DNA from 3 places in the Lysinibacillus sp. UGB7 genome. Region 3 is predicted to be linked to each of the others. Evidence: riboswitches for the same ligand, from Rfam matches in the RefSeq annotation. Region 3 holds a riboswitch; each other region holds the start of a gene.

Region 1 (10,521 bases), on a different contig from region 3:
ATTTGGTGTTCCTTATATGAGTCCTTTTGGGCCGTTAATTGTTAATGACCAAAAAGATGCAATGGTATTGTTTCCACGCAGTTTTTTATTAACACGACCTCGGTTAGTAAGTAAAAACAATACTACGCGAGGCCATAAATTTATTGCTCAAAAAAAAAGAAATGATGATTAACCTGCAAATGAGGAAGTCAATATGACCAAAACAAAATCGTTATTTTTACTTTTCATTGTTACTTTATTATTAAGCGGCTGTTGGAGTAAACGTGAACTGAATGAATTAGCCATTGTCGTTGCATTAGGGGTCGATAAAGTAGACGATGAATATGAAATATCTGTACAGGTAGTGGACCCTAGTGAGATTTCAACAAAACAACCTTCTAGCGGTCGATCGCCTGTTGTTACCTACCACGCCAAGGGAGAAACTGCGTTTGAAGCGATTAGGAAGATGACAACCTTAACACCAAGGAAGGCCTATTTTTCTCATCTGCAAGTGGTGGTATTAGGTGAAGAATTAGCTGCAGATGGGATAAATGATACATTAGACTTTATCGCACGAGACCATGAATTCAGAAATGATTTTGATGTCATCGTATCGTCTAAGTCCACTGCCAAAGAAGTGTTAAATGTACTTACCCCCATAGAAAAAGTACCTGCAAATAAAATGCTAAATTCTATTAAAGTTTCACAAAAAGCTTGGGGTTCTACATTATCTGTTAGTATCGATGAATTAGTAAATACACTAAATAGTAATAAAAAAAGCGCAGTATTAACAGCCATCGAACTAGATGGGGATAAGAAATTAGGAATTGATCAAACGAATGTCGAACGCATTAAAACCCCCGTAGTCTTGAAGTTTGTAGGTTTAGCGGTATTTAAAGAAGATAAATTACAAGGGATTTTAACAGAAGAAGAAAGTAGAAGCTTTAATTTTTTAAATGGAAAAATTGAAAGTACTGTTGAAATTATTGCTTGCCCTGAGCAAGGACAATTAACAACTGAAATTACACAGTCAACAACCAAGGTGAAAGGACAATTTAAAAATGACACGCCACAAATGAATGTTCAAATCGATGTAGAGCAAAATGTGGGCGAAGTTGAATGTGATATTAATCTAACAGAAAACAAAACGATTGCTTACATTAATAAAAAAACAGCCGAGTTGATTGAGGAACGCATCAAACAAACACTGATGACGATTCAAAAAAATTACCAGTTAGACATTTTAGGATTTGGCGAAGTACTTTATCGAAAAGATGCTAAAAAATGGAAGGGAATTCAAGGCGAATGGTCAACCATATTTCCAGAATTAGCAGTAAATGTTGAAGTTCGTGTTACAACACAGGGGTTAGGGACGATGCAAAATTCTTTATTACACAGAGCAAAGGAGTAATAATCGATGTTTATGACGCTAGGTATATTAATTATTGCTGCCATTATTGCATATTTTGTCATCCCTCCTTTAAAGAAAAAACACGAGACTAAAACCATTGTAGTCTTTTCAATTTTTTTAGTACTCGGAACGGCTTTAAATATTGCCCTTAGTTTAAATGTATCAATACCGAGCCCAGCAGACTTGATTTCTTTTATTTTTAAACCAATCAGAGAGTTAATTATCACGCTGTTCCAATAATTATTTCACAATGAAAAGAAAGGGTGGTTGTTTATGGGCAAACAAATAATCAGTTCAAGACAGTTTACAATCATTACCCTTCTCTATTCAATTGGTACAGGTATATTAATTATTCCAGCAAGTATTACAAAAGATATTAAGCAAGATGCGTGGATTGTTGCCATAATAGGTGTCGTTTTAAGTCTTTTACTCGTAAAGCTATTCATTTCTTTAGCAGATAGGACCCCCACCTTAACTTTTGTGGAGGCCAATGAAAAAATATTAGGCAAATTCTTCGGTAAATTTACAGCCATTGGTTTTATCTCACTCACCTTTCTTTCGGCAGGTGAATTATTATATTTCATTGGCATTTTTATGAAAACGGAAGTTATGCCAGAGACACCTACCATGGCATTTGCACTTCTATTTAGTATAATTATTGTATTTGCCACGTACTTGGGGATTGAAGTTTTTGCACGTTCAGCCGAGATATTATTCCCTATGTTTATGTTTATTTTTATTATCTTTGTCGTTTGTATCTCTCCGGAAGTGGATATCAAAAATATTCAGCCGATCTTCGAAGCAAGTTCCAAATCAATGGCCTCTAGTATAGTTTTATTTATGAGTATTTTTTCATTTCCGTTGGTTGTGTTATTAATGATTTTCCCCGCTACTGTCAATGTGCATAAATCAGCTAAAAAAGGTTATTACATTGGCACAATTATTGGCGGTATGGTGCTTATTATTATTATTGCTTTATCGATTCTTGTCCTTGGGTCAACAAATACAGCCCAACGTGCATTTCCAAGTTATGCACTAGCACAAAGGATATCGATAGGGAACTTTTTACAACGAATTGAGATTGTCATGGCTTTTATGTGGCTGTGCTCCATATATATACGAACTTTTATGTATTTTTATGCGTCTGTCATTGGTATAGCACAAATCCTAAAAATAAAGGATCATCGCCCACTCATATTACCACTTGGTATGATTGCCATGGTCATTTCTCAAATTGTGCATCCTGATATCGTTCACTCTAATAATTACAATAAGGAAACCTGGCCTCTTTTTTCATCCGTGTTCGCAATTTTCTTGCCACTACTGTTACTTTTGGTTGCTAAAATACGAAAAATTAAGGGTTGAGGGTGCCTGGCACGCAGGGTTGAGGGTGCCTGGCACGCAAACAATTTACAAACAATTCTCCAGTGACAGAAAAAGGAATTATCATGAGCATGTCTCGTATAGACTTGCCCGCTGATAATTCCGCAATAGAAACGTTTCAGTTGTGATAACTCACATCAAATATGAAATTCTATATGATCTTCGGCAAAATCCCATTCATATGGTGTTTCTTGGTAGACATAGTAATTTAGCCAGTTTGAGAATAATAAATGCGTATGTGCTCGCCATGTATTCATCGGTTCATTTGATGGGTTATCATTTGGGAAGTAATTAACCGGTACCATAATATCTAATCCTTTAGCAACGTCACGACTATATTCGTCTGCTAGTGTTGTCGCATCATATTCAAGATGTCCCGTAATCATAATATTTTTATTGTCTTTGGATTGGACAATAAAAACGCCCGCTTCTTCAGAATAGGATAGTAAACGTAAATCAGGATGGTTACGCACTTCATCAATTGATACGGAAGTATAACGTGAATGTGGCGCTGTAAATAAATCGCTAAATCCACGTACTAAATCCACGGTTAAATCCGTAATCACATGCGAATATACACCCGAGCATTTTTCTGGTAATTCGAATTTACCAATTCCGTAATGGTGATAAAGTGCAGCCTGAGCACCCCAACAGATGTGCATTACAGAAGTTACGTTTTTCTTTGACCAATCCATTATTTCTGAGATTTCTTCCCAATAATTCACCTCTTCATATGCCATTTTTTCAACAGGTGCACCTGTAATAATCATGCCATCAAAACGACGATGCCGAACTTCTTTAAACGTTGAGTAGAATAACTGTAAATGTGATTTACTGACATTCTTCGATTCATGGGTTGCCGTATTTAAAAACGTAATATTTACTTGCAAAGGAGTATTACCTAGTAGACGCAGTAATTGGAGCTCCGTTTTTTCTTTTTCTGGCATCAGATTAAAAATTAAAATATTTAACGGACGAATTTGTTGTGTTTTTGCTCGGTCTTCTTCCATCACGAAGATTTTTTCCTCACGTAAATGTTCGCCAGCTGGCAAGTTTTTCGGAATATTAATTGGCATGTTGCATTCCCCATTTCATTTCATTTTATTTTTTTCTCTGTATATAAAAATCAAAAAATCCCCCTCATTCCATACGAGCAAGAATGAGAAGGATTTATCATCACGTTCACTCTTATCTCTCAAAGGAAGAATCCTTTGCTGGAAGTAGCACCTTTCTAACGAAGTTAGAGGTTGCTGAAGCGTCATAGGGCCAAATCCCTCAGCTTCTCTTGATAAGATTATTTAATTAATGAGAATTGTATCATGAACAATTAAGAATTTCAATAATACATAGAATATTTCGTTTATATGTTTTCTATGTCGTTAAAATTTTTAAATTTACATTATCCATATAATAGTACACTCGGTTGGGTGTTTTATATCATTTTCGATGCTCTTTTTTCGCATTGATGACGATTATTTGCACAATATATGCTCAAGATGCTGCCTCTATGTATCATAAACTGAATCATTCCACAGTCGAGAGTAGGATTCGTCTGCGTATGCTTGTCATTTGCTTTGTAGCACGGGCTACCAAATATTTTCATGCTTACGTTTAAATTTTTTGCCATTGTGCTCATACTAGCTTTACTCTATTGGACAACACTCATTTTCGCATTTTGTCATAAGAGAAATTGATAATAGCTACCACGTATGAATTATGTTAAGATATACCTTATGTAACAGAGAGGAACGTGAATATTTTGATTAAAATTGAACTACCAAAACCAGATTTAGTAATTCGTCAGCGCGAACAAGTGTTAAAACCAGGTGATGTGCCTATCACGCCTTACCATGGATTTATCGACTTCCACAAGATCACACGCGAAAATGGCGGCATTTTCTTTTTCTACAATGAGAAAAACGAACTTTTATATGTAGGGAAAGCACGTAAAATTCGTCAACGTATAAAAAAACACTTTGAAGACAATGTATCTCCTATGAAAAAATACCGCGATGAAATTTTCAAAATTGAAGTGTACGAAATTGAAGATCCAATGGAACGTGAAATTTACGAAACATACGCTATCAACACTTTCCGTGCAAAATACAATCTTGATAAAGTATTTTTTGAATAAAAAATTAGGGACTTACTCAATTATTTGAGTAAGTCCTTCTTCTATTACTACTGTAGGTTCTTGGTAAAATTCATTCTAAAAAAACACGCCGTAGATAGTACATTTACGGCGTTGCTTTCTAAATAAATAGTTTTTCATTTTTAAATTTATGCGCTGTACAGAGACTAACGATAACAAAAACAATGAATGAGGCGATAATTGGAATGGTTACGGTATGCATGCCAAACACAGAAGGATAAAAACGGTCAATGACAATATACAACGTCATGCCGGTAATCATTGATGCAATCGCTCCATATTTGTTTGCCTTTTTCCAATAAAGCCCTAGTACTACTGACCATATAAAGACTGCTTCCAATCCCCCGAAGGCAAATAAATTTAACCATACGAGTAAATCTGGAGGATTTAAGGCAAATACAACGACAGCTAAGCCAATTACCGTTGTGACGATAAAGCTAGCCCGTTTAATTTCTGCATCATTTGCAGTTGGTTTCACATAGTTTAAATAAATATCCTTTACAACCGTTGAGCTGACTAGCATTAACAAAGCATTGACCGTAGACATCGTTGCCGCCATTGGAGCAGCTAACACAATACCCGCTAAAAACGGTGGTAATACTTTTAACGTGAGCATTGGCATTACCTTATCGCCAATGTCGATACCCGGCATTACTGGTCGTGCTAAGACACCAATTAAATGCATACCAAACATTATCGTCCCTATCGCAATAGTGCCAATAATAATTGCTAAATGCATGCTTTTTGAATCTTTATAGCTCATGGCACGTACAGCAATTTGTGGGAGCCCTACTACCCCTACACCAATTAAAATCCAAAATGTTGACACGTATAATGGCGTTAAGTCCCCATCTGCTCCGAATGGTGACACAAGATTAGGGTTTTCAGCGACTAGTGATGCCATAATATTATCAATTCCACCACCCGCAATGATTGTCCCAATTAGTAAAATGACAGTTCCTATGACCATAATTGAACCTTGTACAGTGTCTGTTAACGCCACCGCACGGAAACCACCAATAATCACATAAATCAATACAGAAACCGCAAAAATAAAGAGTGCAGCTGTATAGTTTAGTCCAGTTAACGATTCGATTAGACGCGCACCACCAACCCACTGTGCCATCATCGCAGAAAATAAAAAGACGATAATACTAATAGCAGATAAAATAACGATGAAATGGCTTTTATAGCGTTCGCGTAAAAAATCAATTAACGTAATAGCTTGATAACGCCTTGCGATAATGGCAAATTTCTTGCCTAATATCATGAGCACAAAATACCCAGCTGGTAATTGCGCCATCGCCAGCAGTACCCAGCCAAGTCCTTTATTGTATGACACACCGGGTCCTCCAATGAAGCTACTTGCACTACCGTATGTGGCAATCATGGTCATCGCGAGGATGAATCCACCCATTTCACGACCACCTAGGAAATACTCCTGCAAAAATGAATTAGATGTGCGTACATGCTTATTCGACCATATCCCTATACCAAAAATGATTACTAAAAATAAGAAAAGTGGTAAAATGACCTGCCAATGCATTACTCATCCACCTCCTCATCATCAAATGGCACCTCTTTGAAAAAGAGTTTCATGACGAGCCAGATAAGCACAATCATAAAGACGGTCCCCGCCATACAGCTGTAGAAAAACCAAGACGGGAAGCCCAAAACATACGTATAATTAACTGGATCACCAGCACCAAGCCCATACGCAAAGCCGTACCAAATAGCAAAATTGACAATGACAAGTGCAATGCCAATCAGCGCCTCCCGATGCGCAATTTTAAATCGGTAATCTTTCAAAGTTGTATCCCCCTAACCTACTCTATTTTACTGATATGGACGTATTATGGGAAGCTTTGTGTAGAAATAGGTGGAAATAAATAGTCAGAAACCGTTATTTCCGTTCCAGGCGCTCCCTTTCTACAGGCACGGCACCAACTAATTTTTGCGTCGGGTCGCCGCAAAAGTGGATTTTCCGCACGTGCTGTTCCTGCAGAAGTGTCGCGCCTTCCTTTCCAATCAACTTGTATCGCTTACTGATAGCCTATTCTACTCCTAACCTGCTAAAAATACTTTAGGGGATGAAAATTCGACGCGCCCAACAATAAAAAAGATCGAAACGAATATGGCATATCGTTGGTTTAGGATTTTGTTTTCATACATAAAATTCAGGGGGAATTTGAATTCAACTACCTTCAAAAACGACAAAATACCCTGAGAGGTGAAACTCTCGGGGTATTTTGTAGACAGTCTGACATTTGCACAAATCTTACTGTGCTTTAGCAATATAGTCATAATTATAATTTCATAACTTAACAAACTTATGCAACTTCAGCTAACTTGTCGCGTCTACAAGTAATTTTATTTCTTTTATTTGCTCTATGTGCCGCTGTTCATGCAAATAAATCTGTTCAACCCATTGATCGAGATGCAGATCACCTAAAGCAGGATGCTTCACTGATTTTTTCGCTAATAAGGATGGATCTTCAATAGTGCTCAGAAAAGTCACCAATTTATTTCTCGAATCGTTTAACAAATCGACTATTTGTTGTACTTCAAACGGTTCTACATTTGGTTCTACAATCTTTGGTGCATTAATCTTTTTCGTTCTATCCAATATTAGTAGATGTACTTTTTTACGTTCCTGTAGCGTACTATCACTCTCTTGTAATCCCCATGCAATCGCCTTTAGAGTTGCTTGTTCAACTAATACTAAGTGATGGCAAACCTGTGCGACACTCCACGTATTCGTATCAGGCTTATAATTAAATTGAGCCTCACCTAATAAAGTAATCTCCGTTACTAGGTTATTTCTCGTTTCTGCTAGATTGTCATGTACTAATTTATTCATTAAAATACCCCCTTCATCCTAAAGTGCTTAGCTAGATGCGTCTTCTATCTATATTCTTGATGATGAAGACATTTTCCTTTTTACCCCTCAACATATAAATTTTACTGAGCGATTAAAAGTTCGTATGGTGCTCGACTTAAGAAATTGTAAGGTATAATTGCAATGCTTTTTTATCAATTTTGCCAACAATCGTTTTTGGTAGCTCCTCTATGAAAATAATTTTTTTAGGCATTTTATAGCGCCCTAAAGATTCCTTACAAAGTGCTGTTATTTCTTGTGAAATAACAGCTGTTTTATGGCTACACACTATAAATGCCGTGACGATTTCTCCCCAATAATCGTCTGGTGCCCCAATAACTGCAACTTCTTTGACTAACTGGTGCCGTAAAATACATTGCTCTACTTCTTGTGGGTAGACATTTTCACCACCACTAATAATCATTTCTTTAAGCCTACCAACAATATAGAAATCCCCATCCTCATCCATCTTTGCTAAATCGCCAGTCTTTAACCAGCCATTGTCAATGGTTTTCTCCGTTTCAAGTGGATTATTCCAATAAAACTCAAACATATGCTTCCCTCTGATGAACAACTCTCCTACTTCATTTGGTACACAGCTTTTTCCCGTTGTATTGACAATTTTAGTGTCATTGAACTGCATGCTTTTACCAACTGCCCCCTTTTTTCGATAGGCATCTTCGCGTGAAATATAAAAATTATTCGGCCCTGCTTCCGTTAATCCGTATCCTTCTTTGAAGAATAATCCCTTCTTAAAGAAAGCATCGTATATGGGATGTGGACATGGGGCCCCTCCCGATAAAAACACATTGACAGTTGGAAAATGAGTTTCTTGAAAATACGTAGTCGTAATCATTGCCTGATACATTGTTGGGACAAAAAGAGAAATGGTCGTTTTATATTGATTGATAGCAATCAGCGCGTTTTCTGCCTCAAATTTATCACCTATAACCACTGTACCACCCGCCATGAGTAAAGGGATACATAAGGCATTTATGCCACCAGTATGAAACATCGGCATATAATTCAAAGTACAATCATCTTCACGCAGTCCCCAGCTAATAATCGTATTAATAGCATTCCAATTAACTGAATTGAATGAAAGGACGACCCCTTTCGCTTTTCCCGTTGTACCACCTGTGTAGATCATGAGCCACGGAGCATTCATATCCATTTGCGTAACACTAGGAGAAGCGGCCGGTTCAATCCTTTGTTGGATGGACTGTCTATTTTCACATGTCAGTGGACAGGAAATACCCTCATCGTAAAGAAGTAAGGAAGGCGTGGCATCAGCCATAATTTGATTTAATTCTTCCAGGCTCAAACGCCAATTTAACGGTACATAAATCAGTCCCCTTAACCCACAGGCAAATAATATGGCAAAGAGGACAATGTTATTGCGCGCAAAAATAGCTACTCGACTTCCTTGTTGCAAATTTTGACGTTCAAAGAAATGACTCCATTTTGCAATTTCAGTTGTTAACTGTTGATAGGTCCATTGTTCGTTCGTTTCTAAGTTGATCAATGCTAATCGAGTAGGAGTTAAGGAAGCGCGTTTTACTATCCAAGCTTGCTCCATAAACATGTTGAACGCCCTCCTCTATCACATCATAATGGCGCCATCCACATGAAGCGTGTGGCCATGTACATAGGATGCCTCATCAGATGCTAAAAATAGATAGGCATTGGCAATATCTCGTGGGGTACCTAATCGTTGTAACGGCACGATAGAGCGCATTTGTTCAAGAATTTTTTCTGGCATTTTCTTTACCATTTCAGTTTCTGTAAAGCCAGGTGCAACTGCGTTGACATTGATGCCTTTTCGCCCTAGCTCCTTGGCCCAAGTTTTGGTCATACCGATAATAGCTGCCTTCGTTGCGGCATAGTTTGTTTGACCAATATTGCCGTATATCCCACTAACAGAAGACGTATTGATAATTTTGCCATGACCGGCTGCAATCATATGCGGGATGACTTCTTGTGTACAATGAAAAACTCCTGACAAGTTGACATCAAGCACCTGTTGAAACTGATCTTCCGTCATTTTAATGAGCATAGCATCGCGTGTTATTCCTGCATTATTGACTAAAATATCAATTCGACCAGCTTGCTCTATCACAGCTGCGACTAATCTTTTAACACTTTCCTTATCAGCGACATTTGTTTGCACAAAGGTTGCTTGATTACCAAGTTTATCTGCTGCTAGAGCACCCGTTTTTTCATCAAAATCAGCTATAAAAACGCTCGCCCCCTCTTCTATAAAACGTTCTGCAGCAGCATAACCTATCCCATTGGCCGCACCCGTAATAATGGCCACTTTATTGTTTAAGCGCATAATTCTTTCCTCCAATTTCTAAAAAGGTTTCTATTTTCGATATAAGCTGGGGCAAATCATCAATTAATGGCGAATGCCCGCAATTTTCTAAACATATAAATTCCGCACATTGGCCTAAATCTTGCATGATTTCATCATTCATTTGCTCTGTTATCACGTAATCACGATCTCCCCTTAACACGAGCGTCGGAATATCAATTTGCTGGGCTTCATGCGTCCCTTTTGCCACCTCATGATCAAAGGCACTTATATTGAACATGTTCAATGCATGGTACACTTCCGCAAGGTTTCGTTGACTAAGCATATCCGCTACATATGCCTCATACTGTGCTGTGTCAGGCTGTAGATGTGTGTAAATCAAAGCGTTCCAAATCGACTGTAAG
Region 2 (10,521 bases), on a different contig from region 3:
TTTTTAGATAAGTTTGTTTCTAAAATGGAGCCAAGTTGCATATTCATTCCATTGGCAATTTGAACATTTCCTCCTGCCGCAATTACCTCACCATCAGATAAGGCAATGGGTTTCATTAAACGTAATAAAGATGTACTCTCCAGAATTGAATCTCCATCAACAGAACAAAAATAAGGATATCTTGCCACATTAATGCCTACATTCAAAGCATCTGCCTTTCCACCATTCTCTTTCTCTACTAAAAAACAATTTGGGTGAATTTGTGATTGATAGATTTGATTAATAGGACTTGCTGGGATTTCCATCTTTATTACTTTTTCAATTTTTTGCATTTGAAAATGCTCAATAACTATTTCTTGAGTACGATCAGTAGAACCATCATTGACAATGATTATTTCAAATTCTGGATAGTGTAAACTAAGTAGAGAATGAATACTATCCACAATACCTACTTCTTCATTATAAGCAGGTATAATTACAGATACTGGTTTAGAATAAAACGCATCAATATACGTATCATCCATTTCAGTGTGATCAAGCCTATATTCTTTTCGTAGCTTAAAAAAGGCAAAGAAGAACATAAGTCCATACGTTACTATAACCAGTAGCATATAAATTATGATTAACCCACCAAAAAACCACATTAAATAGTCAAGTATAATCATACTGCACGCATCCTTTTTTCTAATACTTCATTAGCCATATCAATTGCATATTGGTCATTTGTTGTTTCAATGAATTTTTTTAATCTCTGATAACCTCTGGGATCTTCAATTATCGTACTTGCTGCTTGTGACCGCACCCACCAATTACTATCTTGTAACAATTTTTCTAAATGCCCGGAAGTATATGTTAAAGGTGCATACTTAAATAATTTTGCGACCATTAATCTTTCTTCCCATATTGACGAATTAACAAATGGAATATACGTCTCTAAATCTCGGATAACCCCAATTCTTTCTAGTCCTCTAAGAGTCCGAATGCGAATTTCAGTATCCTCACTTGCTAATAATTCCTCAAGTCCCTCTATAACTTCCATACTGCCTTTTGCTGCAATTGTATCAATCAAAGCATATTGTGCCGCTTGATGTAAATTTTCCAATTTCCCCATAAATTGTTGGAGCATTTCTACATCTAAATATGAAAATAACTTTTTATATTCACTTTCTGAAAAAGAATAATTACATAGCAATATTTCATGTATAAATTTTTCTTTTTCAAGAATAGAATATATTTTTAATAGCTGAAATACTTCTATAGAATGTTTGTGTTTAATGGATACTTCGCAAGTACTGATAAGCTCTTTTATATGGAAATCAGCAATGCGGTACATTGCATTCATTTTCTTACTCCCGTTTTTGGATTTTAATTCATTTTGGTAATAGTCCTTTAAATACATTTGTGCAAAATTATATATTTTTTGTTGAATAATCGGATTGGAAATATTTCTTAAATACGATAAAAATATGTGTTCTACCGCTAATATTTGATTTTTATTTTTAGGAATTAGCGTAACAGTAAATTGGTCGTCCTCTAGAAAGTACTCCTGCCAAATTATTTTTGTTTTTTGTATATACTTTTCAATCTCATGCTTCTTTCTTTCTTCATACCCTCTTTGATAGATTAAATAAATCATTGCTACACCGCAAAATACTAAGAGAATAGCAATAATATATAATAATAATTGAATAGATAATTCAATCATAATCATAACCTCGCAAATGTTCGTTTTAATTGTGCTTGAAATAAATTTAAATCGAATGGCTTAATTAAATACTCATCAACGCCACTTTCATATGCATAGATCATATCTCCCTGAGACTTTCTATTTGTCATCATATAAATAATAAATTTCTTTTGATTAGCCATTTGCCTTAATGTGTGCAAGACATTGAGGCCATTTTTACGAGGCAAAATATCATTCATAATGACAATATGCGTATGTCCAGATAAATACCAATCTGACTGTAAAAATTCGTGCCCATCTGAAAATATTTTTGTTTCCAATTGAAAGTGATCTACTACCATTTTTTGAACTGTCAATTCTAATACTTCGCTAAAAATAGTATTTTCCTCTAAAATACTTACTTTCACTTTTTTAATTGGTTGTGCCTTAAAGCTCGTCACGATTTCGATTTTCCAAGGTTCTGATAGTTGACTAAAAACTTCAAACTGTTTATCTTTTAAATCTTCAAACATTACTTGATCATTTTTAACCTCTACAATAATTCCCTGAAATGTAAAAGTTGAATCGATTTTTAAAGGGAAGTTCTCATTTATTACGAGTTGAAAAATTCGATTTAAAAATGCTTTTCCCTCCTCCTCACCATTTTGTGGTAACAAAATTCCCCATCGTAAACTTCCCTCTAACCTAAAAAGCATATCGGTATTCCGAACTTCGGATACAAGAAAATGAGCAATTTGTTCTTCTAAATCTTCAATCATATTATTTTGATGGGGGTCGGTTACAGTTGCCTTTAAAAAAATAACTGTCAATTCCATATGTGAACGAATAACATTTGCCTTTAACACATCGAAAATTGGTACAATATAACTTTCATTAGAAATATTTACTTTTTGTGTCGCTTTAATTAAAGTGTCCATCCTATACTCCTCTTACATTTTCTTAATATGATATTTATTTGCACTGTGGAACTATTATGATCAATAGGTGTTTTTCGTCATATTTTCATCAAATTCCCTTCTTTTTAATTCATTCATTACTGTTAAATAAGGAGAATATATTCCACAAAAAATTGACGATTTTTAATATAATATCCTCTATAACAAATTTGTATAGGCTCAACAATTTTTCATTCATTCTAAACAATAAATAAAAAACAAACATAGCTATATTTAAAAAACCTTATTATCAAATGAGTATGACTGCTTCTAGAAATTTCTGTATAGAGGTACAAGTAGTATTCTGTATCTGACGCTCCGCTTTGGCAGCAAAACTACCGAAAGAAGAAAAAATAATTAACTATCACACTAATACGTACTAGTTATATTTATATATTAATATGTGCTTTTTTGGAGATAAGATAAAGGTAGGATATTGCTTTTTACTTGATGTGGTTATGAGCTTTTTCAACGTTTTACAGTATATCATATTAGTATCCTTTTATAAGAATATAACAGTTCGAACTAAACAAATTCTAAACAAATTCTAAACAAATAAAAAATTAAAAAAATTGCATTAAATAAAAGAAAAAATCTGCTGCATTCCTCAGATAAGACGAGGAAGTTTTGCAGATTCTTTCCTTTTATGACAACGAACAAATGAAGGAAAATGCCCTTTTATTGCTGATTACAAGACAACTTTGTCCCGATTAATTGAATAGCCGTTAAGACTAACTGGCATTTACGGTCGCATTTCCATCCAACTTTCAAGATGGTGGATTGCAATACCTTTAAAGCTCTGTTTTTTAAAAAAATGTTTTTGAACTTTTTTCAATTGTCGATCCATATATGCTTCTCCTTCTTCTGAGAAGCTAACTAAGTCGCCCTCTGCTGACTTCAAAGTTTCAACACCTACAACAACTTTTTTATCCATTCGTTTAGCATATTCAATTTCATTTTTTACGATTTGTATAATGTCCTGTGAATTATCTCGATAAGCCATTATCGTCACACCATCTGAATAGTTAATTAACCATTCTGATAAAATACCTTTACCATATTTAGTCTCATATGAGATTTCGTCATACCAAAAAGGTATATCTAATTCTAGTGTTAATTTTAATGGTCGTGCTTTCTTTTTAGCATGTATAACTAACTGTTGATAAGTTTGAATCGCGATTGTTTGTTTTGTAGACCAAATATTTGTATCATATGGCTCAATATCTAAATGTATTCCTAAAAAACGTTGTGCCTCGGTTGCTTCACGTTGATAAAGCTCAAGCCAATCCATAAGTTGATTTTGATACTCCATGCCATTCTCTGTAATCCAATAAGTTTCCCCAGCAAGTGCGTATATTAGGATGTTTTTCGCTGTAGCCTTTTCAATAAAGCTTTGATAAACGCTTCTTGATATTTCATAATCAATTTGCAAATAAACTTTGTTTATTTGTTTGTTTTCCAAAAATTGTAATGTATCAATTTCGTTATCCACAAGTATCCACGGATTCCAAATCCATGTAGAACGTTCATCTTCTGTAATACTATCTGCCTTTATAGTTGTACTATTCAGTGACATAAATAATATGCATATGATTACCAACTTAAACTTTCGACTATTAATAATTTTACACAGCCCCATTCGTTCAAACTAGTTATACCGTACCGAAAATTTTCAAAAATAGAAATAAACAAAAAGAAGGATATATTTCTTTTTATTATTGTTCCTCATAAAGTAGGAATTTTGTCTTAAAGGAATGTGCAACCTATCTCTATTTTTACAAAAAAAATAGTACAAACCAAAGTTTGTACTATTTAATCATATACTCTTTACTAAAATAAATTACTTAACTGGTACAACTGCGCCCTTCCACTCTTCAATGATGAAGTCTTGGATTTCTTTAGACGTTAATACTTCTAATAATTTTTTTATTCCTGGTTTTGTTTCATCGCCAGCGCGTACTGCGATAATGTTTACATATGGTGACTCTTTATCTTCAAGAGAGATTGCATCTTCCGTTGGGTTTAAACCGTTATCAATTGCGAAGTTCGAGTTGATAAGAACTGCGTCGCCTTCTTCATTTTCAAACATTTGTACCAGCATTTCTGGTGCAGTATTTGCATCGAATTTAAAGTTTTTAGGATTTTCTGCGATGTCTTTGATTTCAGCTGCTGTTTTGTCGATACCCTCTTTTAATTTAATTAAGCCTTTAGCTTCTAATAATGACAGCATACGGCCGTGGTCTGAAACAGAGTTAGAAAGTAAGATCGTTGCACCTTCTGGCAGGTCCTCAAGAGTCTTATATTTTTTAGAGTAAATTCCGATTGGCTCGATGTGAACACCGCCAGCATTGACGAAATCATAACCATTATCTTTGATTTGTAAATCTAAGTAAGGAATATGTTGGAAATAGTTTGCATCAAGAGTTTTAGATTCTAAATCTTGGTTTGGTAGTACATAATCTGTATACGTTTCAATTTTTAGATCAATACCTTGTTCAGCTAAAATTGATTTTGCTTCTTCTAAGATGACTGCATGTGGTGTATTAGATGCACCTACAGTTAATGTTACATTTTCCTTATCGTCTGCTTTATCTCCAGTTGTTGAACCTGCATCTTCTTTTTTATCGGCACCACAAGCTGCTAGAGCTAGTACAAGGACTGATAAGAATAAACCTGCTAAAAACTTCTTCATTTGTTTACACTCCCTTTTATCTTGTTCAAAAATATGTTAGCGGTATGAAACCGGAATAACCTTAACGTTTGTCTGTTTTGGCTGTTATCATGTCGCCAATCCATTGAATGATAAATACTACTACTAAAATTAAAATCGTTGCCATTAATGTTACGTCTTGACGATTACGTTGGAAACCATCTAAAAAGGCTAAGTTCCCGAGACCACCAGCACCAATAATGCCTGCCATTGCTGTATAGCCGACAAGTGCAACTGCAGTTACTGTAAGGCCCGAAATAAGTGCAGGCAAGGATTCAGGAATTAAAACTTTCCAAATAATTGTAGAAGTTTTTGCCCCCATTGAACGAGCCGCCTCAATGACACCTCTATCAATTTCACGTAAAGCTATTAATACCATTCGTGCATAGAACGGTGCGGCACCTATAATTAGTGCAGGTAAGGCTGCATCTGCCCCACGGATTGTCCCAAGTAAAAATTTCGTGAATGGAATTAATAAGATGATTAACACGATAAACGGAATCGAGCGGAATATATTAACGACCGAGCCTGTTAAAAAGTTAACCAATTTATTAGCCCATAGTTGGTTAGGACTTGTTAGAAATAGGATGATGCCAATTGCTAACCCAAGAATAAAGGTTACAACTGCTGAGATAGAAGTCATATATAGTGTTTCATATGTCGCTTCCCACATTTTTTCCCAGTCGACATTCGGAAAGAGACTAGTTAGCATCTGTAATCACCTCCGTTTGTACTTCTACTGTATTTAAATAACTTAAAGCAGCAGTCACATTGGTCTCTGAACCATCAATTTGTACAATGAGCGTACCGTATGCGCCATTTTTAGTTTGCGAAATGTTACCATGTACAATACTCATGTCAACATCAAACTGCTTCACTAGATGTGAAATAACAGGCTGCTTTGTTTTTTCACCTACAAAGACAAGTTTGACAAGTTGACCAGTAGGATAATTCAGCCTTAGCTGAGCCACGGTTTCCTGTGTTTCCTTCGTATCGGTAATTTGAGATACAAACTTTTTCGTTATAGCCGCTTGCGGTGCTTGGAATACTTGCAATACCTCACCACGTTCAACAATTTCTCCAGCCTCCATCACCGCCACACGATGACAAATTTTACGAATTACATGCATCTCATGTGTGATTAAGACAATTGTTAGGCCTAATCGTTCGTTAATGTCTACAAGCAAATCAAGAATTGCATCTGTTGTCTCTGGATCCAGTGCTGATGTTGCTTCATCACATAACAATACTTCAGGATTATTGGCCAACGCACGTGCGATACCAACGCGTTGTTTTTGTCCACCCGATAGCTGTGATGGATACGCTTTGTCACGGCCCTCTAGACCAACAAGTGCAATCAATTCATTCACGCGTGCCTCTCGTTGTGCTTTAGGTATACCTGCAATTTCTAATGGGAAAGCAATATTTTCCGCAACTGTTCGAGACCAAAGTAAGTTAAAATGTTGAAAAATCATACTTACTTTTTGTCTAGCATTTCGGAGCTTTTGCCCTTTAATTGATGAAAATTCTTCGTTGTTAACCGTCACCGTACCAGATGTCGGCTTTTCTAAACCGTTTAATAACCGAATCATCGTACTTTTACCAGCGCCACTATAGCCGATAATACCAAAGATTTCACCTTTATTAATGGAAAGGTTGACATCTTTGACTGCTGTTAATTCGCCATTCGCGGTTTTGTACTTCTTCGTAATATTTTGAAGCTGTATCATAGCAAATACTCCTTTTCTCATATAGAAAACCCCTTCACTTGCAGACAAGTTGAAGGGGTCACGTACTTTATACGTTGAACCGTTCTCTCATCTTTCAAAGAAAATTTCTTTGGGTGATTTGGCACCTTTTCACATATGTGATGGTTGCCGGGCTTCATCGGGCACTTCCCTCCGCCACTCTTCATAAGAGTTCGATATTTTATTTTCATTTAGAACGTATGCTGAATAAAATTAATATAATTGATACTTTACCACGCTAGCAAAGTTCAGTCAATCGGTTTTTTTAACAATTCGTATAAAAATGGTACGGATTGAAAAGCATATACCTTTTCTGTAACTTTATCGCCATCACTAATAAGTAAGCATGGTACACTTTCTATTTGGTGCTCATAAGCTAAAGGCTCCAAAAAATTCATATTAGCTTTACCAAACTGAATCTGTGGCAACAGTTGCTCAACGATATTTATCATTTTAGATGCGACTGCACACGTCCCACACATAGGTGTATATAAATAAAAGGCAGTTTTTTTACCAGACTGCATAGCAACTTCCCACTGCTCTTTTGACCATTCTTCCATCTTTTCACGCAACCTTACAAAATATATTCATTATGGATTGAGAAATGTGCGCGCAGTAAAATCATTGCTAGCACTTTCCTTGGTGTCGTCTCTACTTCTTTATAGGTTGGCATCGTTCGTAAATGCTCCGCCTCTGGATAATGTCTGTCCATTAGTGCCCGCAGCTTATCACCTGATGGATCAGCATCAAAAAATGTGTATAGCTCACAGCCCTCATAAGGATCCAATAACTCTTCTAATTGATGAACACCGATAGTACCATTTGTACACAGTATTAGTACATTTCCACTCAAAATAGGTTCAATTTGAAGCTTATCCGAACGGCCTTCCACGATTAAACATTTCCCCTCGAACATCACGCCACCCCCATTTAGACTTCTACCCTTTATTTCTCATTATATAATAAAAAACGTCGGTGTTTTCCGACGTTTTCAGGTGCTACAAGCTTGTCTTTATTCAGCAATCATTTCTTCGTATTGTTCTGCTGTCATAAGTTTTTCAATTTCTGATGCGTCAGCAGGCTCTACAACGATCATCCATGCTTTTTCATATGGTGATTCATTTACGAATTCCGGGCTATCTTCTAAATCAGCATTTACTTCAACCACTTTACCTGAGATAGGCGCGTATAATTCAGAAACAGTTTTTACTGATTCAACACTACCGAATGGATCATCTGTTTTGATTTCATCGCCAACTTGTGGAAGCTCAACGAACACGATATCTCCAAGTTCAGATTGTGCGAAGTGTGAAATACCGATACGTACTTTACCGTCTTCTACTTTTACCCATTCATGTTCTTCAGAGTATCGTAAGTCTTTAGGTGTGCTCATGCAAAAAACCCCTCCATAAATATGTAATATATTCACTATCAGTGTGCCATACTTCTCCCATAAAAACAAGGATAAAGGCGGTTATTTCCAAGCTTGCTCAAAATCTGATTCTTTAAACCCGAGTGTCACTTTTTCTCCATCAGTTACGATAGGTCTTTTAATAAGCATACCATCTGATGCAAGCAGTGTAAGTTGCTCTTCTTCTGGCATTTCAGCTAGTTTATCCTTCAAACCAAGCTCCCGATATTTCATGCCTGAAGTATTAAAAAACTTTTTCAATGGTAACCCACTTACCTGCCAATAGTTCTTTAATTGTTCCTTTGTTGGTGGTTGCTCCACAATGTGTACCTCTTCAAATGAAATACCATTGTCGGTTAACCATTTTTGCGCTTTTTTACATGTAGTACATTTTGGATAATGGATAAATTGAATCGTCATATGTAGGCTCCTCTACAGTCATTTTCTGTAGTATACCATCATACTTGTCGTGAACCAAAATGAAACCATTGTTTCATGTTTTTTCCGTCAGTATTTCGATTCTATCCGGCACTTTCAGAATTCTATCCGGCACTTTTCAGTTTTATCCGTCTAAAGATAAAAAACGAGCTACCGATAATGCGTAGCTCGTTCATAATATTTTTTATACGATGAATTTTTCTGCTTCGATTAGTTTAACTGAAGCTTCACGTTTCTTCGTGATTAAGTTATATGGATTGTTGCGCGTTAGCTTACGTAATGCAGACAATGTCATACGTGCAGCATCTCCGTCTGCTGAAGCAAGAATTGTATCTTTCGCTTCTTTCTCAATTTCTGCAAAGGCCTCTTGGCAGAAGATTTGTGTATAAAGAAGTTTTTGATGTGCTTTCTCTTCACCGTCACGTGCAATGGCCTTTTCAGTACGTAATACAGTTGATTCCATTGCAAATAATTGGTTAGCAATATTAGCGATGTTCACAAGTACTTCTTGTTCTTGATCAAGTTTTGCGCCAAAGCGTTGTGACGCCATACCAGCAGCTAATACGGCAATTTTCTTCGCATTTTTCACAAGGTATTTTTCTTGTGCTAAGGCTTCTGTGCCCACTTCCTCAGGCATTAACATCAGAAGCTCTTGTTGTAAATTTTGTGCAGCCTGCAACAAAGGAAGCTCGCCTTTTAATGCTTTTTTCATGAATGTACCTGGTACAATCATTCGATTAATTTCGTTTGTTCCTTCGAAAATACGGTTAATACGAGAATCACGGTAAATACGCTCTACTTCATACTCTGCCATGAAACCATAGCCACCATGTAATTGCACTGCTTCATCAGCAATGTAGTCCAATGTTTCTGAACCAAAAACTTTAGCAATCGAGCATTCAATTGCATACTCTGCAATCGCATTTGCAATCACTTTTCCTTGCTTTTGCTCTTCAGGGCTTAACTGGCTTAAACGATCCTCAAATAGTCCAACTGTACGATAATTTAATGATTCTGACGCATATAATTGAGACGCCATAGTCGATAATTTTTCTTTTGTTAAATTGAAGTCAGATAATTTCGTTTTGAATTGCTGACGTTGATTTGTATACTGAATGGCAAGCTCTAAGGCGCGTTTTGACCCACCGATTGTTCCCACACCTAATTTATAACGACCGATGTTTAAGATGTTGAATGCGATCACGTGGCCACGACCAACTTCGCCTAATAAGTTCTCAACTGGTACTTCCGCATCTTCAAGTACTAATGTACGAGTCGATGAAGATTTAATGCCCATTTTCTTTTCCTCTGGACCTACAGAAACGCCATTATAAGCACGTTCTACGATAAATGCTGAGAATTTATCGCCATCGATTTTTGCATAGACAACAAATACATCCGCAAAGCCAGCGTTTGTAATCCATTGTTTTTCACCGTTTAATACAAAATGTGTTCCTGTAGCATTTAGTTTTGCAGTCGTTTTCGCACCTAGTGCATCAGACCCTGAACCTGGTTCTGTTAATGCATATGCTGCAATTAATTCACCTGAAGCAAGCTTTGGTAAATACTTTTTCTTCTGTTCTTCGTTTCCG
Region 3 (10,521 bases):
AAATCATAGGTATGACCTTAAATATGAGTTTCAAACTCTCCGCAATGTGGGAAAAGAAAAAAATATAATAAAGACCGAGCACTGAAATACAAGTAATTAATATCTTTTTAGCCATTTTTTCACCTCCTATCACTAGAAATTCTCTTTTTGTGTTAGAATTCCTTTGTTTCTATAATATTTTTATGATTGAAACTTTTGCGTTATGTAATCGTAAATAAGTAAGACAGTAAGTGAAGAGAGGGTGAATGGAATGACCAAGCTATTGTTAGCTTCTGCAGTCATTGCACTAATTGCGAGTGTTTTATTAACACCGCTTATAACAAAAAAGCGAGAAGAAGGGCAGTCGAAAAAGGTTATAGGATACTTTTTCATCGGAGCCTTCATTCTAGGATTTATAGCAACTGGTATTACGCTATATGTTACGAAAATTGATGTGAACTGGCTTGTCTTTTGGCCAGCAATTACTTTACTTACATTAGGTGGTGCGCTGTTAGCGAGTGGCATCGAAAGGAAAGTTAAGGGCTTTTTATTTTTAGCAAGCCTAGTTGTAGCAGCCTATGTGCTATCAGCGCCTTTATGGAATGCAAATGATAAATTTAAATCAGCAGAAATGAAGGAAGAAGTTGAAATTAAACCTTTCGATGAGACGCAAACACCAGCAAGTGTACCGCCAAAGTTTGTCCGTAATAAAATGAAAAAGGCGTTTGGGCAAGTACCAAATACCAGTTATTATGAATTGGGACGTTTACAAATTCAAAAGGTAAACGGTGAGTATGTTTATATTGCGCCAGTTGAATTTTCAGGTTTCTTTAAATGGATGAATGGCGATACGACACCAGGTTACTTTACAATGAGTGCTACTGATTCAACAGATAATCCAAAATTTGTTGCACAGGAAATGAAATATATTCCTTCGGCTTATCTAAATAGTAATTTAGAACGTCATATGCGTTTGCAACATCCGTTCTTAATTTTTTATGGGGATGTACAGCTTGAGGTTGATGATGATGGTAAGCCATACTATATTCGCTCTTATGGAGAATTCATTTCAGCGCGTAATGGTTTTGATGTGCAAGGAATTGTGTTGGTCGATGCATTATCAGGGAAATCTGAGATTGTGAAGCTAGCAGACATCCCAGAATTTATAGATGGGGCGGTGTCACCTGAAACAGTAAGTCTACAAAATAGTTATTTCGGGAAATATGTACACGGTTATTGGAATAGTATGTTCGGGAAAAAAGATGTGAAGTTACCTTCAGATGAAGGGACTGAGTCGAATGTCAGCCCAATTTTCGATGAAGCAGGCGACATGTATTACTTTACTGATTTTACAAGTCCAAAAGAGGGCGTGGATTCGATGCTAGGTTACTCTTTAACGAACGCAAGAACGGGTGAGGCAACTTATTACACAGGTAACCAAGATGCGTCATATATGGATTCTCAAGGGGCACTACAAATTATTGAAAAGAAATTTATTGAGAAAAAATGGACAGGTGAAATGCCAGTATTGTATAACTTCTACGGTGAAGCAAGCTGGCTAACTGCAGTACTTGATGCAAATGGATTCCTACAAAACTATTTCATCGTATCGGCAGCCAACCCTGAAGTTTCAGCCTTTGCAACGACGCCAAAAGAAGCGTTAAAATTATATAAAACAGCACTTAGCCGTGGAGGAAGCACGGTCGAAGGCAGTTCAAAAGCCGAGGAGAAAGATGCAAGCGGAAAAGTGCTGCGTGTTTACAAAGAACATCTAGGTGACTTTACTATAGTATCGTTTTTATTGGATAACGGTGAAAACTATTTAGTGAGTGCAGAAACTGAACCACTTGCGATTTATTTACAAGTAGGTGATGAAGTAATCCTGACCTATGGGGATACAGGCGAGCAATTTTTACCTGTTCGCACACTCATTATTAAAGGGCTACAATAATTAAAAAGACGATCAGCGCAATGAAGTTAGTTGCAATGATCGTCTTTTTTATACAGTTTGAGCATCAATGTAATGAAGCATTTTTTCTTTATGGTTCGTAAAAAGTGTTGAGGCATGATCATTTAGTGCTAAAGTTTGTTGAATACAGTCTTGTAGCAATTGATTTTCGTATTCAAAAGAAGGAGCTGCTTCTTTTTGTAAAATATACTCTAATAACAGGGCATGTAATACAACGACTTCAAGATTTTGAGTATTCGTAATGAATTTTAAATTTAGAATAGACGTATGTGAAACGAATTGATTGACGTAATCAACGGCATCTTTATAAATAGACACGTCAATATGATGTTCAAGTCGTTTTCTTAATAGCGTATACTCATTATTTAAGTCTTGAATTTTTAAAAATAAACCTTTTACACTTCTCTTATGCTGTTGTTCTAAGGTACGAGCAAGATCTTTATTGACATAGGACATTTGAACAAAACTCCTTTCGATATAGAGCTCCTCTACTTATATTAATGGAATTGTTGGAAAAGGAAAGAGTCTTTTCGTTTAATCTGTACCATAATTAAACATATCTATCAAGACCAATGTACTACTGATGACAGTGCTTTTTTTATAATAGAAAAAAGGTAAGGCTAGTATCATACAATAGTAACCTTACCTACATGAAGTTATTTCCAATTAAAACCTTTCTTTGCAAGGAAATCATTAATGAAAGGACGACGCTGTTCAATTAAAAAATCAGCCATCTGTTTTGTCCAATTGTCGATTTTTCTATTTGAAGATCGACTAGTATAGTACGCTGCCAGTGACTCGTTATAAGCTGGTAAGAGTTCTTCATATTTCTGTGAATTATATTCATTTTCATGCAGTACTGCTGCTACTGGTAAACGAGGTTTTACTTCATTGCGGCGAACAGGAACACCAATCGTTAAGCCAAACAGTGGGAATACGAAATCTGGTAGATTAAATAGATCGCTAATTTCCTCCGGCTTATTACGCACACCACCAATATAACAAATACCATATCCCATCGATTCAGCTGCAATTACGAAATTTTGCGCAAATAATGATACATCCGCTACTCCAACCAGTACGTTCTCTGCTGTATCGGCCACAATATCAACACCTTCTAATTTACCAGCCATTTGTAGTCGTTTAAAATCTACGCAAAAGACAAAGGCACCGCCGGATGTTTCGTATTGGCGTGGATTCCCAGATAGTAAACCTAATTTTTCCCTTTTCTCCTCATCTGTTACCCAAACAACACTATATGCTTGTACAAAATGAGATGTTGCAGCCATTTGAGCTGTGGCAATTAAATCTTCAACAATTTCTTTTGATATAGGATTCCCGTCGTAAATGCGAACGGAAGAATGATTACGTAATAATTGTTTAACCATCATAATTTCTCCTTTTTCCCTTGTATATATATCAAAAGCATATCACGCTTTTCTGGTAAAATCGAATAATTTCCATATAAACAATTGGTTAATATCTAGTTGAAAATATTTTTAAATAATTTGTATTTTGACTAAAGTATCTCGCAAAGTAAAATAATTTGTTAGATATAGCTTAAAAATTCTGAATAGTGTAAAATTATGTATGCGACTGATTATTTTGTTTATTCCTTGTTAAATTGGTGGGGTAATCCAAAAAAATGGGGTAAATAATCTAGTTGGAGTAAATACGAATGGGAGGAATAAAGAATGGAAGAAAAGTTAGCGAAAAAACTTCGTAATGAACAGCTACGAAGTAAAGTTGTAACAGCACAACAAGCAGCCTCTTGGATTAAGGATGGCATGGTACTTGGTATGAGTGGATTTACACGTGCTGGTGACGTAAAAGTGGTACCGCTTGCACTTGTAGAGAAAGTTAAAACAGAGAGCTTCAAGGTAGATGTATACACAGGTGCATCACTTGGACCAGAAGTTGACCAATACCTAGCAGAAGCCGGCGCTATTCGCAAACGAGGACCTTACCAAGCAGATTCTGGTATTCGTAACAAAATTAACAGTGGTGACATCGCGTATGTTGACGCACATTTGTCACACAATGCTGAACTCGTACGCCAAGGCATCATTGGACCAATCGATTTTGCCATTATCGAAGCGGCTGCTATTACAGAAGACGGCTTACTCATTCCGACAACTTCAGTTGGTAACTCTCCAATTTTTGTACAAGAGGCTGACCAAGTAATCATTGAGTTAAACGTAGCGCAACTTGATGCATTAGAAGGTATCCACGATATTTACGTGCCAGGTCCTCAAGGTAAGCGTGCACCAATTCCTCTGCAAAATGCATCGGATCGCCTTGGTACTATTGGTATTCCACTAGATTTAGATAAAGTAAAAGGTATTGTGATTTCAGACATCCTAGATGCACCATCAACAATTGTCCCGGCCGATGAAGAAACAGATATTATGGCTAACCATCTACTGAATTTCCTCCGCGAGGAAATTAAAGCAGGTCGTTTAACGACGAGCTTACGTCCATTACAATCAGGAGTCGGTTCAATAGCAAATGCTGTATTATTAGGATTCAAAGATTCAGAATTTGAAAACTTAGAAGTATATTCGGAAGTACTACAGGATGCAGTATTTAATTTAATTGATGCAGGTAAAGTAAGTTTTGCATCTGCTACTTCTATTACCCTGTCTGAAGAAGTAGGAAACCGTGTATATGGTAATTTTGAAAAATATGCTGACAAATTAGTATTACGGCCGCAGGAAATTTCAAATCAACCTGAAATTATTCGTCGACTCGGCTTAATATCTGTTAACACGGCACTAGAATTGGATATTTACGGTAATGTAAATTCTACACATGTATCTGGTACAAAGATGATGAATGGTATTGGCGGTTCAGGTGATTTTGCACGGAATGCACGTCTAGGTATTTTTGTAACGAAGTCGTACGCTAAGGGCGGTAAAATTTCAAGTATCGTGCCAATGGTGTCGCATGTGGATCATACGGAGCACGATGTAGATGTTATCGTCACAGAACAAGGTGTAGCAGATTTACGTGGTCTAGCACCAAAAGAGCGCGTTGGTCGCATTATTGATCATTGTGCACACCCTGAATATCGTGAACAATTATGGGCGTACTTTAATGCAGCAAATGAAGCAACAGGTGGTCACCAAACACCACATGATTTAGAAAAAGCATTATCTTGGCACGTGAATTTGGCGAAGAACGGCACAATGAAAGATCCATCCTTTGCAAAATAAAAAAGAAATGAAATAAGCCTTGAGGAAGACAAAATTGTCTCTCAAGGCTTTTCTTTTGATTATAATAAGCCAATCCATTTCCAGTAGGTCGCTGTGAATAAAAGTACCAAGAGGTACCCAATAATTGTTAATGGAATGCCTGATTTTAAGAAATCTTTCGTTGTAAAGGCACCTGTACCGTAGGCAAGCATGTTTTGGGGTGCGCTAATCGGTAATAAGAAACCAAAGCTAATCACAAATTGTTGGACTAACACGAAACCGACTTGATCGACATTTGCAGTTAACGTTGAAGCTAACACAATAAATACAGGAATCAATGCGGAAGCTAGACTTGTAGCACTTGCAAAGCCGAGATGAATAAGGATATTGAAAAGCGTAACAATCGCGATTGTTGCTAAAATTGGCATAGAATCAAGACCTAGTGAACCGAATACAGTATCTGATAACCATGTTGCACCTTTTGTATTCAGCAGCACTGTCCCCAACATAATTCCTACTGCGAAGACGATTATTGTCCCCCAAGGAATATGCGGCTCAACTTCTTTCCATGTATAAACGCCGATTTTTGGCATTAACAGGATCGCAATTGCAATAATTGTGACCGTTGTAGTATCGAATGGGTGAAGTTTGTCTTCTGTTGCCCAGAAAAATAAAAGTACTATCGATGTTATGATTAACCGAATCTCAGGTGCCTTTAATGGACCCAAATCTGCAAGTTGTTTTTTAATTACATCTTTACCGCCTGCAATATTGCTTGTCTCAGGTTTAATTAAAGTAATCATAATGAAGAATAGAGCCACCGACATAATGATGGAGAATGGTGCTGCGTAAAGTAACCAAGCACCCCAAGAAATATCTACACCGAACTGTTCTTTGATAAAGTTCAAGGCAACCATATTTTGGGCTGCGGCTGTTTTAATGCCGATATTCCAAATAGAAACTGCTTGGACAGATGTAATAACGAGTAAAGCGGCCAGGCGACTATCTCGTGGTAAGCCAAATGCTGCTACCATGCCAAGCAGTATTGGTACGACTGCACCAGCACGTGCTGTAGCAGAGGGTACGAAGAATGCAAGTACGATCGATACTAAAATAGCACCGAATACAATTGCCTTCGTTTTTGTTCCAACTAGCGATAAAATCCATAAAGCAAGCCGTTTGTGTAAATTAGTGATTTGCATGGCTGCGGCTAAGAACAGAGCGGCGGCTACTAGTGCAACCGCAGAGTTACTAAATCCGCTTAATGCCATTTTTAATGCATTGGAAGTACCTAAATCTATTGTGGGATCTTCCATTGAAGGGGCCAGTCCCAGCATCACTGTCACAAGCGCAATTATCATGGCGGAACTGACAGGATACGATACGGCTTCAGTTACCCAAAGGATGACTGCGAAAGCTAAAATCGCTAAAGCACGTTGACCTGCCACGGGTAAGTCGCCACTATTTGGTAAAAAGGTAATAATAATTAGTGCGGCAAATGCTAGGCCTATCCAAAATGGCTTTAAATTGCGTTTAGGTGCTGCTTTTTCGAGAGTAGACATACTAATACATCCTTTCTAAAGATAAATATGACCTTAGTTTCTCATAACATCGGTTAGTTAAATGTATTTTTTAAGAAAGTAATTTTGTCTATTTATTGTAAAAAGTAAATGAATGTAAAAAACGCTCTGTTTGTAGCGGTAATACGTGATAACGAGAAAATAGACGGTCACAAAAAATACAATAATACCCAATGTGATAGGGTTATTTTTTATTAAAGGCAGCGGTTACTTTAGGTTCGGTACCTTGTATCAGTCGTTTAATATTTTCAATATGTAAGACAAGTGCTATGCCAAAGAGTACAAGTGCAATTATTGTTGGCCCTATTCCTGGAATCCATAAATAAGTCGCTGTACAAAATACAATATAAAATTCTAGTACGCCAACGATTAAATAGTTAGTAGCAAATGATAAAATGACAAATAGTATGAGTGCAAATAGCCCAATTTTCCAGTCGACGGCAAGTAAAATCCCTATAATCGAAGCAGTCCCTTTTCCCCCGTTGAAGCCCATATGGAATGGGAAATTATGACCTAATATAACACCCGCTGCAATTGTATAGGTTAAGAGCCAAATTTGTACGTCAGTTAAATGCGAAGCGTCAGCTAAATATAGATGCACCCCAATAATGGCGGCAACGCCTTTACCAATATCGATAAGCGCTACTAATAAACCGTATTTCCAACCGAGCGAAAGTGTTGCGTTGGAGGCACCTGCATTGCCATGCCCAGCTTTTTTTAAATCTACCCCCGATAAAAATTGCGCTACTTTTGAGCCGTGAAGACAGCCAATGAGATAGCCAACAATAAGAAAAATTATCAAGGCTTTTACCATAAAAATACTCCTCTCAAAAAATATATTTTAATGTAGTGTATGTGTTCATATTACGCAAAGGAACAGACAGAAGTTTCAGAAAAAATGAAATTTTAGTGTTGACAGAAAAAAACTCTATGTTTATACTGTGTAACAACGATGGAAATTGAATCACATACTCTTATCAAGAGCGGCGGAGGGATAGGCCCTATGATGCCCGGCAACCAGTGAGTAACCTACTTGCTAAGGTGCTAATTCCTACAGATTCTTACTTGGATCTGGCAGATAAGGGGAGGAAAACTTGCAACCGCAACCCTCTTCTTAACTGAAGAGGGTTTTTGTTTTCTACAGAAAATCCTCCTCATCTCCGGTACCATCGTAAAAAAATAACCATTTTAGGAGGAACAAAAATGACTAATTTTAAACCAGAGACATTACTACTACACGGAGGCCAAGAGCCAGACCCAGTCACAGGCTCTCGTACAGTCCCAGTGTACCGTTCAACAGCTTTCGTATTTAAAGACACTGCTCATGCGCAACGTCTTTTCGCTCTAGAAGAAGCGGGCAATATTTATACACGTATTACAAACCCAACTGTCGACGTTTTTGAAAAACGCGTTGCTTTATTAGAAGGTGGGACAGCAGCAGTAGCATTTTCATCTGGTGCAGCGGCTATCGCATTTTCGATTTTAAATGTTGCGGGTGCAGGCGATGAAATCGTTGCAGCAAGTTCTTTATACGGAGGCACATATAACTTACTAGCAAATACATTACCAAACTACGGTATTAAAACTATTTTTGTAGATGAAACAAACCCAGAAAATTTCCGTTCAGCTATTAACGAAAAAACAAAAGCCATATTTGCTGAAGGATACGGCAACCCAAGCTTAAAAGTATTAGATGTTGAAACAGTTGCTAACATCGCACATGAAAATGGCTTACCTCTCATTATCGATAGCACATTTGCTTCTCCGTATGGCTCTACACCAATTGATTTTGGTGCAGATATTGTCGTCCACTCAGCAACAAAGTGGATTGGTGGTCACGGCACAACTTTAGGTGGAGTTGTTGTAGATGCAGGGAAGTTTGACTGGACACAAGGAAGATTCCCTGGCTTTACAGAGCCAGATGCCTCCTACCATGGTATACGTTACGGTATCGATACAGCAGCGGCTGCATTTGCCACAAAACTGCGCGTGCAATTACTGCGCGACTTCGGACCAACCTTAAGCGCTGATGCTGCATTTAACTTTTTACAAGGTTTAGAAACGCTTCATTTGCGTATTCCTAAACACAACGAAAATGCATTAGCTGTAGCTGAATATTTACGTAACCACCCATCCGTGGAGTATGTAAATTACAATGGTTTAGAAGATTTCGCTACCCATGATTTAGCGAAGAAATACTTGAAAAATGGCTTCGGTTCCGTGCTTACATTTGGCATTAAAGGTGGACGTGAAGCAGGGCGCAAACTAATTGATAGTGTCAAATTATTCTCACACGTAGCGAACGTAGGGGATGCAAAATCATTAATTATTCATCCAGCATCTACTACACACCAACAGTTATCTGCTGAAGAATTAATCCAGACTGGGGTATCTGAGTCGCTTATTCGCTTATCTATTGGCTTGGAAGCAATAGAGGATATTATTGCTGATTTAGAACAAGCTATTGCACAAGTAACTGCAGCTCAACAAGAGGTAGAAGCATAATTCTTTACAAAATATGATTCAGATATTGATGCTTGCGTGTTGTAACGTTTACGTATTTTCTCATGTGAAAAGCCTCATTTGGCAATGCGTAAACGTTACTACATAAAGCGTGCACCTCATTCGGTAACTAATCTGAAATTTCAAACAAGTAATACCTAGTAATTTTATAAGTATTATTGACATCGTTAAAGTCATGCTATATACTAGGGATTAAGTTAAAGGTTCGAGGGCTACCAACCAAGAACGACAGTGAATATATATACAATCACATCTTATCTCATTCGATAGATGTTCATTGATAGGGCTTTTAGAATCAAAGGCTCTGTAAAAATAGTACACATCCTATTAACAGATAGTTGATGTGGTCGATGAAATTTATTACGATTAACATTGTTTTCATAAGTGCTCCCCCACTTTTGAATATATAGCGGGATAAGAGTGTAGTAGCATAGCCAGCTACTATACTCTTTCCTAAAAAAACGGATCGAAAAAGGAGTGTTTGAAATGGGAAATGTTTATAGTGCACAAAACGTCGCGTCTTATTTTATTTACGAGTTAAATGAGTGTCATGAGTTTGTCAACAACATCTCTATTCAAAGCTTACTGTCGATCGTCGAAAAAAAATGGCATCAAACTTTTGGCCATACTGCTTTTAAGGAAACGGTGCACACGAAAGAAGGAAGCTATGCGGTGCGAGAGGTTTTCGAGAGCTATCAAGCGTATGGTACAAATCATATTTCACTACCAGCAACAGAGTATTACTTAAGATATGGTACATTTCAATTAGTTGAGCGTACATATCCAATACCAAACTTTACACAAGAAGAAGAGATTCTTGTGCAAGTAGCTTTAGCTCATTACCGATATTTGTTGTTAACAAAAGTAAGCTAATTCTCCCTTATATAAAATCGGCTCATTCTCTACTGCTATAGGGAATGAGCTTTTTTTGCAAATTAGGCTAATTAAATCGAAACAGAAGTGATTGTTACGCTACATGTATTTATTTTTGATGAGGAAAAAGACATCTCTGTTAGTTCTAAACTTTGTACGTGTGTAAAGGGAAAAATATTTGTTACTATCTTACAAAAGAACAATTCTATATTACGTCTTTACATACATATATATAATAGAAGAAAGACGTAATTTTTTTATAAAGCAATCGTCGATTTTTGTTCAATAATTATAGAATAACTGAAAAAACGTATAATAAAGGGAATGAAACCGATTTCTTTTGCACGTCTAGGGAAAACAAATGTCCATCCTAGAAAGATTTTTCTTGTGTAAAGTATTTATT

The links. Region 3 has a riboswitch for S-adenosylmethionine ahead of ACOMCU_RS06610 (O-acetylhomoserine aminocarboxypropyltransferase/cysteine synthase family protein). Riboswitches for the same ligand answer to the same signal wherever they lie in the genome.
Region 1: another riboswitch for S-adenosylmethionine. It lies ahead of metA (homoserine O-acetyltransferase MetA); the one in region 3 lies ahead of ACOMCU_RS06610 (O-acetylhomoserine aminocarboxypropyltransferase/cysteine synthase family protein).
Region 2: another riboswitch for S-adenosylmethionine. It lies ahead of ACOMCU_RS10320 (methionine ABC transporter ATP-binding protein); the one in region 3 lies ahead of ACOMCU_RS06610 (O-acetylhomoserine aminocarboxypropyltransferase/cysteine synthase family protein).

Annotation. Positions count from the first base shown of each region.
Region 1 is NZ_JBMGUV010000034.1:20,872-31,392, reverse strand. It holds gene ACOMCU_RS22800 (spore germination protein) at 1-172, shown strand, start outside; gene ACOMCU_RS22795 (Ger(x)C family spore germination protein) at 194-1,390, shown strand; gene ACOMCU_RS22790 (hypothetical protein) at 1,397-1,630, shown strand; gene ACOMCU_RS22785 (GerAB/ArcD/ProY family transporter) at 1,664-2,755, shown strand; gene metA (homoserine O-acetyltransferase MetA) at 2,911-3,849, opposite strand; SAM riboswitch class I at 3,959-4,068, opposite strand; gene ACOMCU_RS22775 (nucleotide excision repair endonuclease) at 4,533-4,907, shown strand; gene panF (sodium/pantothenate symporter) at 5,026-6,471, opposite strand; gene ACOMCU_RS22765 (YhdT family protein) at 6,471-6,734, opposite strand; gene ACOMCU_RS22760 (DinB family protein) at 7,270-7,785, opposite strand; gene ACOMCU_RS22755 (AMP-binding protein) at 7,922-9,388, opposite strand; gene fabG (3-oxoacyl-ACP reductase FabG) at 9,407-10,138, opposite strand; gene ACOMCU_RS22745 (alpha/beta fold hydrolase) at 10,122-10,521, opposite strand, start outside.
Region 2 is NZ_JBMGUV010000009.1:67,578-78,098, reverse strand. It holds gene ACOMCU_RS10350 (glycosyltransferase family 2 protein) at 1-665, opposite strand, end outside; gene ACOMCU_RS10345 (HEAT repeat domain-containing protein) at 662-1,705, opposite strand; gene ACOMCU_RS10340 (response regulator) at 1,708-2,604, opposite strand; gene ACOMCU_RS10335 (amidase) at 3,365-4,198, opposite strand; gene ACOMCU_RS10330 (MetQ/NlpA family ABC transporter substrate-binding protein) at 4,463-5,314, opposite strand; gene ACOMCU_RS10325 (methionine ABC transporter permease) at 5,376-6,044, opposite strand; gene ACOMCU_RS10320 (methionine ABC transporter ATP-binding protein) at 6,034-7,062, opposite strand; SAM riboswitch class I at 7,147-7,252, opposite strand; gene ACOMCU_RS10315 (thioredoxin family protein) at 7,329-7,640, opposite strand; gene ACOMCU_RS10310 (hypothetical protein) at 7,655-7,996, opposite strand; gene gcvH (glycine cleavage system protein GcvH) at 8,093-8,473, opposite strand; gene ACOMCU_RS10300 (arsenate reductase family protein) at 8,555-8,911, opposite strand; gene ACOMCU_RS10295 (acyl-CoA dehydrogenase family protein) at 9,114-10,521, opposite strand, start outside.
Region 3 is NZ_JBMGUV010000005.1:48,326-58,846, forward strand. It holds gene ACOMCU_RS06575 (lysoplasmalogenase) at 1-115, opposite strand, end outside; gene ACOMCU_RS06580 (hypothetical protein) at 251-1,930, shown strand; gene ACOMCU_RS06585 (hypothetical protein) at 1,979-2,404, opposite strand; gene chrR (class II chromate reductase ChrR) at 2,605-3,336, opposite strand; gene ACOMCU_RS06595 (succinate CoA transferase) at 3,643-5,163, shown strand; gene ACOMCU_RS06600 (DASS family sodium-coupled anion symporter) at 5,223-6,704, opposite strand; gene ACOMCU_RS06605 (glycerol-3-phosphate acyltransferase) at 6,907-7,536, opposite strand; SAM riboswitch class I at 7,694-7,807, shown strand; gene ACOMCU_RS06610 (O-acetylhomoserine aminocarboxypropyltransferase/cysteine synthase family protein) at 7,926-9,227, shown strand; gene ACOMCU_RS06615 (hypothetical protein) at 9,732-10,118, shown strand.